Regions from separate parts of the Bordetella bronchialis genome, predicted to be linked through region 3. Evidence: predicted binding sites of a transcription regulator. Region 3 holds the regulator's gene; each other region holds the start of a gene.

Region 1 (2,269 bases), 1.4 Mb from region 3:
GCAGCGGCGCTGCAGCCCCGCGCGGGGCAGGCGGCGCAGGAAATCGAAGCGGCGGCAGCCGATGCCATGCAGCCATTCCAGATAAGGCTGTGCCTGCGGCAGCAGGGCACAGGGCAGCGCATCCAGGCGGCGCTTCAGCCTGGACAGCAGCAGCGCATGGCGCGGCCCGGCATCGGCGCGGCGGGCCAGCAGCCACGCGCCGCCGGCGGTGGGCGCCATGCCCAGGCGGGCTTGCAGGCCCAGCGTGCGCAGGGTGCCGGCCACGCGGCGCGCCAGCGCGCGCGGGCCGCCGAACACGCGCAGGCTGGCGCCTACGTTCAACAGCAGGCTGTCCTGTTCGCCCAGCGCGACCTCCGGCGTGTATTGCAGCAGGGCCAGCGCCGCGCCTTCCAATGCCGCGCTTTCGGCCGCGCGGTCGCGATCCAGCATGATGGCGTGCGGAGCCAGCACGCCGGCACCGGCGCGGCGCATGCCCAGGCTGATGCCATGGCTGGCCGCGGCCGGCGTCAAGGCCATGACGCATTCGTGCTCGATCACCGCGCATGCCGTGGTCTCCAGCGGCCACGGCGGATGCAGGGCATCAAGCGCCAGCCTCGGCAGGTAGATGGCGATCCAGAGTTGCATGGTCATCGAAGAAGGGCAGGGTTTCCTGGCGATCGGTGCGGGCGGTTTCCTGTGGGATGGGCTGGAAGGTTTCCGGGGGCTCGGCCGGCGCAATCGCCTGGGGAGCGGCTTGATGCGTTTCCGTCCTTGCAGGCAAAGGAGGGATTTCCCGTGCCGCGGTGCGGGGTCTTTCCAGCGCGATATACAAGGAATGGCTGCATACCGGCCCCCGGCGCTTGACGATGTCCACCCGCAGCCCGTCGCCGGCGGGCGCCAGCGCCAGCCGCAAGGGGGCCGGCGAGGCCTGCGCCGCCGCGCGTGCCGGTCGCAGGCAGAAGAAAAGCGTGGCGCCGGCCTGCGCCGCCAGATGCAGCCGTCGCAGGGCTTCCGGCCGCGCCTGCGGCAGCCAGCACAGCAGCGCGGCGCAACTGCCGTTTTTCAACACTTGTTCCGCGGCCCACAGCGCGTCAGCCGGCCGGCCGGGATTCACCCACAGCAGCCGCGCGGGGTCCAGCCCGCCGCTGCGCCAGGCCGCGATATGCGGCACGAAGGGCGGCTGCACGAGTACGATGCTGCCTTCCCGGTCCAGCGCCCGCAGCGCGGGTTGCAGAAGCCGCAGTTCTCCCAGGCCGGGATGCGGCAGCAAGAGTTCATTCAACACCCCCGTCGGCCAGCCGCCGCCCGGCAGTTCCCGCCCCAGCGCGGCATGGCCCGTGGGCACCGCCGCGCGCGCCGCCTGCGCAAGCTGGGTCCCCCGCCACAAGGCGGGATGGATCTGTTCGGGTGACGGTGCGGCAAGCGTCGGCATGACGGTAGAGCAGGGGCGGAAACGCCCGGCGTGTGCAGGGCCGGGCGTTAAGTTTTCACTGTACAAATATACAGTAAAAAATTGGCTCGCATTCGTTGTCGATCCACCGTTGCCGACGGCAGGGCAATGGCGCGGCATGCGCGGCATGCGCAACCGGATTGCACATGGTTATTCCGATAAGAGGTTGTCCGGGAAACGGTCAGGACGGCACTACCGGAGTTGCCGCAACAATTGACGTCCATCGACTCCAGCTTGACGAGAAGCGCCTGAGCTGACGTTGCGGCTTCTGCGATGGCTATATTGAACTTCCACGTTTCGCCGCCATCTCACACGCAGTGACGGGAGGGTTCCCTTATGTACTCCAGATACTCAAGATCATTCGCCGGCTCCATGCTCCTGGCCGGCTGCCTGCTTTTTGGCGGCAGCGCCATGGCGGCGGAAGCCACGCCCGACCAGGTGTACCAGGCCGCGCAGGCCGGCAACTATCGCGAAGCCCAGGCGATGATGGACCAGATCCTGCGCGACCACCCGAACAGCGCCAAGGCGCATTTCGTGGAAGCCGAACTCCTGGGCAAGCAAGGCAAGCTCCAGCAAGCCCAGGCGGAACTCAACACCGCCTTGCGCCTGGATCCCAGCCAGAATTTCGCCCGTCCCGGCGCGGTGGATGAGTTGCGTACGCTGATTGCCTCGGGCAGCGGCGCCGCCTCGCGCGCGCAGGGTACGTTCGGCGGCATTCCGTGGGGCATGGTGCTGGGCATCGCCGCGCTGTTGATCGTCGTGTCGCTGATGATGCGCGCGCGGCGCCGCGCCAACGTTCCCTCCGGCGGCCCCGGACCTTACGGTTACGGATATGGCGCC
Region 2 (2,269 bases), 1.6 Mb from region 3:
GCTTGCGCGCCAGTTCGCTGCGCGCGTATTCACGCCGGGACAGGTAGCCGACGGCACGGGCCTTCAGACTGGGGCCGCGCTTTTCCCCGCCCCGCTCGCCATGGCCGAAGGCGTCGTCTTGTGCATCCTTGGCGGGACGCGTTGCCGGTCCCGTGCCACGGCGGCCGGAGATCATGGCCTGTCAGCCTCCTGGCGATCCTGGACTTTGGTCAGTCTTCTTCTGCCTCGCTTGCGGCGAAGGTATTGGCGCGGCTCACGATGCCCTGGTTTTCGCGTATGCGGTTCTCGATTTCCAGGGCCATGTCGCGGTGTTCCTTCAGGTACTCCCGCACATTGTCCTTGCCCTGCCCGATGCGGTCGCCCTTGTAGCTGTACCAGGCGCCGGATTTGTCGACGATGCCCGCCTGCACGCCCAGATCGATGATTTCGCCTTCGCGCGAAATACCGCTGCCGTACATGATGTCGAATTCGGCCTGTTTGAAAGGCGGCGACACCTTGTTCTTGACCACCTTGACGCGCGTTTCGTTGCCGATGACTTCTTCGCCCTTCTTGATGGAGCCGATGCGGCGGATATCCAGGCGCACCGACGAATAGAACTTGAGCGCATTGCCGCCGGTGGTGGTTTCCGGATTGCCGAACATGACGCCGATCTTCATCCGGATCTGGTTGATGAAGATGACCATGCAATTGGTGCGCTTGATCGTGGCGGTGAGCTTGCGCAGCGCCTGGCTCATCAGGCGGGCCTGCAGGCCGGGCAGCGAGTCGCCCATTTCGCCTTCGATTTCGGCCTTGGGCACCAGTGCGGCCACGGAGTCGATGACGATCAGGTCCACCGAACCGGAACGCACCAGCGCGTCCGTGATTTCCAGCGCCTGTTCGCCCGTGTCCGGTTGGGAGATAAGCAGATCGGTCAGGTTCACGCCCAGCTTGGCGGCATATTGCACGTCCAGCGCGTGCTCGGCGTCGACGAAGGCGCAGGTGCCGCCCAGTTTCTGCATTTCGGCGATGACCTGCAGCGTGAGCGTGGTCTTGCCCGAGGATTCCGGACCGTAGATTTCAACGACGCGGCCACGCGGCAGCCCGCCGACGCCCAGTGCGATATCCAGGCCCAGCGAGCCGGTGGAGACCACCTGGATGTCATGCTCGACCTCGTTATCGCCATACCGCATGATCGAACCCTTGCCGAACTGCTTTTCGATCTGCGATAGGGCCGCGGCGAGCGCCTTGGCTTTTTCCGAGGCGGCTGCCTTGCTGGTTTTGTCGTCCATGAAGTGTCCTGTCTGGCGTTTTCTAGCGATGGGTATGGCGATCGATACGGGGGCGGGATCGGATCGGCGACCCGCTTGGGAACCGCATTGGGAACCCGGGTCGCCCCCTGCAATCTCGGCGGGATTATGGCACTGGATTATACTGTACAAAAAAACAGTATGACAAATTTTTCCGTGTTATCCCGTGTGGGCAAGCCGCAAGCGGCGTGACAGAATCGGCCCAGGAGAGCGAGACAGTCCGGAGACAATCCGGTCCCATACCAAGAAATCCCACGGCCGGATCCGGCACGTGCGGAAGACCCGCTCAGCTCCGTAAACCATAACGATCCACGAGAGCCTGGTCACATGCGCATACTTATCGCTGAAGACGACAGCATCCTTGCCGACGGCCTGTCCCGTTCGCTGCGACACAACGGCTATGCCGTCGACGCCGTGCGCGACGGCATGGCGGCCGACCTGGCACTGACCGCGCAGGCCTTCGACCTGTTGATCCTGGACCTGGGGCTGCCCCAGTTGGCGGGACTGGAAGTCCTGCGGCGCCTGCGAGCCCGCAACCCGCAATTGCCGGTTCTCATTTTAACCGCGGCCGACAGCATAGAGCAGCGCGTGAAGGGCCTGGACCTGGGCGCGGACGACTATATGGCCAAGCCGTTCGCGCTGTCCGAACTCGAAGCGCGCGTGCGCGCGCTGACGCGCCGCGGCGCGGGCGGGGGCGCGAGCCTGATCCGCCACGGCCGGCTGGTATTCGACCAGGCCGGACGCGTGGCATCGGTGGATGACCAGCCCCTGGACCTGTCGGCCCGCGAAGTCGGCCTGCTTGAAATCCTGCTCATGCGCAGCGGCCGCATGGTCAGCAAGAACCAGCTGGTGGACCACCTGTGCGAATGGGGCGACGAAGTCAGCACCAACGCCATCGAAGTCTATGTGCACCGCCTGCGCAAGAAGCTGGAACCGACAGGCGTCCGGATCATGACCGTGCGAGGCCTGGGCTACTGCCTGGA
Region 3 (2,269 bases):
TCTTTTTCCAAGTCGTTCTCGCTGTACGGCGAACGCGTCGGCGCGCTGACGGTCATCGCCGGCAGCAAGGACGAGGCGCAGCGCGTGCTCAGCCAGCTCAAGCGTGTGATCCGCACCAACTACTCGAACCCGCCGACCCATGGCGGCACCGTCGTCTCCACGGTGCTGAACACGCCGGATCTGTTCGCCTTGTGGGAACAGGAGCTCGCCGGCATGCGTGACCGCATACGCCTGGTGCGCCGCCAACTGGTGGAAAAAATCAAGGAAAACGGCGCGCAGCAGGATTTCAGCTTCGTCCTCGACCAGCGCGGCATGTTCTCTTACTCGGGCCTCACGTCGGCCCAGGTGGATCGCCTGCGTGAAGAACATGGTATCTACGCCGTGTCCAGCGGACGCATCTGCGTTGCGGCACTGAATAGCCAGAACATCGACGTTGTCGCCAAGAGCATCGCCGCCGTACTGAAAGGCTGAGCGCCAACCGCGATACCGACGATACCGATATGAAGCCGGGGCCCGCAAGGGCCCCGCTTGGTTTCCGGCCTGGTCCTTCTCACCGCCCGGCTGTTCCTTCACTACCTGACTGTCCTTCACTACCTGACTGTTCCTTCACCGCTTGGTTGCGCGTTCACCGGGTGGTTCGTTCATTTCCCGGCTTGGCTTATTTGCCTGCAGATGGCGGTCCCCCCTTGCGTTTTGAAGCTGCGTCCCCCAAAATGCGTAGCTGTATATCCATACAGGGCAACCGGAACGCGCAATGGCCAGCAAACTTACCGACCGCCAACAGCAAATCCTGGATCTCATACGCCAAGCGGTGGCAAGCACGGGCTTCCCCCCTACCCGCGCCGAAATCGCCCAGGCGCTGGGTTTCCGTTCGCCCAACGCCGCGGAAGACCACCTGAAAGCGCTCGCGCGCAAAGGCGCGATCGAGCTGACCGCCGGCGCCTCCCGCGGCATCCGCCTCAAGGAAACGCGGCCGGAAGCCAGCCAAGCCATGCTCCCCTTGCCATCGCTGGCGCAACTCATGCTCCCCTTGGTGGGACGCGTCGCCGCCGGCAGCCCCATCCTAGCGGCCGAACATGTCGAACGCGACGTAGGCGTGGATCCGGCCTTGTTCGCGCAGCGGCCGGACTATCTACTGAAGGTGCGCGGCATGAGCATGCGCGACGTCGGCATACTCGACGGCGACCTCCTGGCCGTCAAGAAGGCGAGCGAGGCGCGCGAAGGCCAGATCGTTGTCGCCCGCATCGACGAAGACGTTACGGTCAAGCGGCTGCATCGCCAGGGCGGTCGAATCGAACTGCTGCCCGAGAATCCCGAGTTCGAGCCCATCATCGTCCAGCCCGGGCAGGAATTCGCGCTGGAAGGGATCGCGGTCGGGCTTATCCGCACACAAGCCCTGCACTAAAAGCAAAAGAAAAGGGCCTGGCCGCTTACGCGTCCAGGCCCATTTTTCGTCTGCCTGCCAGGCCGGTTGTCCTTACCGTCGTCGCCTCGGGGCCGAACAATCCATCACGGCAACCATCAGTGCTTGGTCACGGGATCCGTGGCCTCCGACGCCGCTGCCGGCGACGGGGTCACCAAGGGCTTGTCCTTGGCCTCGTCTTCCGATATCGGGTCCGGCATGCGCTCCAGGGCCCGCTCCAGCACTTTGTCTATCCAGCGCACCGGTACGACCTCGAGCTGGTTTTTGACGTTGTCGGGGATCTCGGCCAAATCCTTGACGTTTTCCTCGGGGATCAGCACGGTCTTGATGCCACCCCGGTGTGCCGCCAGCAGTTTTTCCTTCAGCCCGCCGATGGCCAGGACTTCGCCACGCAAGGTGATTTCGCCCGTCATCGCGACATCCGCGCGCACCGGGATGCCCGACAGCGCCGACACCATGGCGGTAGTGATCGCGATACCGGCGGACGGGCCGTCCTTGGGCGTCGCGCCTTCCGGCACGTGCACGTGCATGTCGCGCTTTTCGAAAACACTGTCGGCAAACCCCAGGCGACGAGCGCGCGAACGCACTACTGTCCGGGCCGCCTCGACCGATTCCTTCATCACATCGCCCAGGGAACCCGTACGCTGAATGGCTCCCTTGCCCGGCATATCGGCGACTTCGATGGTCAGCAGATCGCCGCCCACCTCCGTCCAGGCCAGGCCGGTTACCTGGCCTACCTGGTTTTCCTTTTCCGCCATGCCAAAGTTGTACCGGCGCACGCCCAGGTAGTCGTTCAGGTTCTCCGATGTGACAGCGATGGGCTTGGCCTGGCCATTGGCGTCGGCC

The links. Region 3 encodes LexA, which represses DNA repair genes until DNA is damaged. Its sites were predicted from a motif close to ACTGTATNNNNATACAGT; they were not measured.
Region 1: the regulator LexA is predicted to act here: its motif matches at 1,469-1,486, upstream of imuA (translesion DNA synthesis-associated protein ImuA).
Region 2: the regulator LexA is predicted to act here: its motif matches at 1,410-1,427, upstream of recA (recombinase RecA).

The regions. Positions count from the first base shown of each region.
Region 1 covers NZ_CP016170.1:2,250,238-2,252,506, forward strand. Annotated here, with positions in the region: gene BAU06_RS10140 (Y-family DNA polymerase) at 1-624, opposite strand, end outside; gene imuA (translesion DNA synthesis-associated protein ImuA) at 581-1,411, opposite strand; gene BAU06_RS10150 (tetratricopeptide repeat protein) at 1,802-2,269, shown strand, end outside.
Region 2 covers NZ_CP016170.1:2,031,053-2,033,321, reverse strand. Annotated here, with positions in the region: gene recX (recombination regulator RecX) at 1-175, opposite strand, end outside; gene recA (recombinase RecA) at 210-1,268, opposite strand; gene BAU06_RS09050 (response regulator) at 1,614-2,269, shown strand, end outside.
Region 3 covers NZ_CP016170.1:3,657,528-3,659,796, forward strand. Annotated here, with positions in the region: gene BAU06_RS16120 (amino acid aminotransferase) at 1-471, shown strand, start outside; gene lexA (transcriptional repressor LexA) at 755-1,405, shown strand; gene lon (endopeptidase La) at 1,522-2,269, opposite strand, start outside.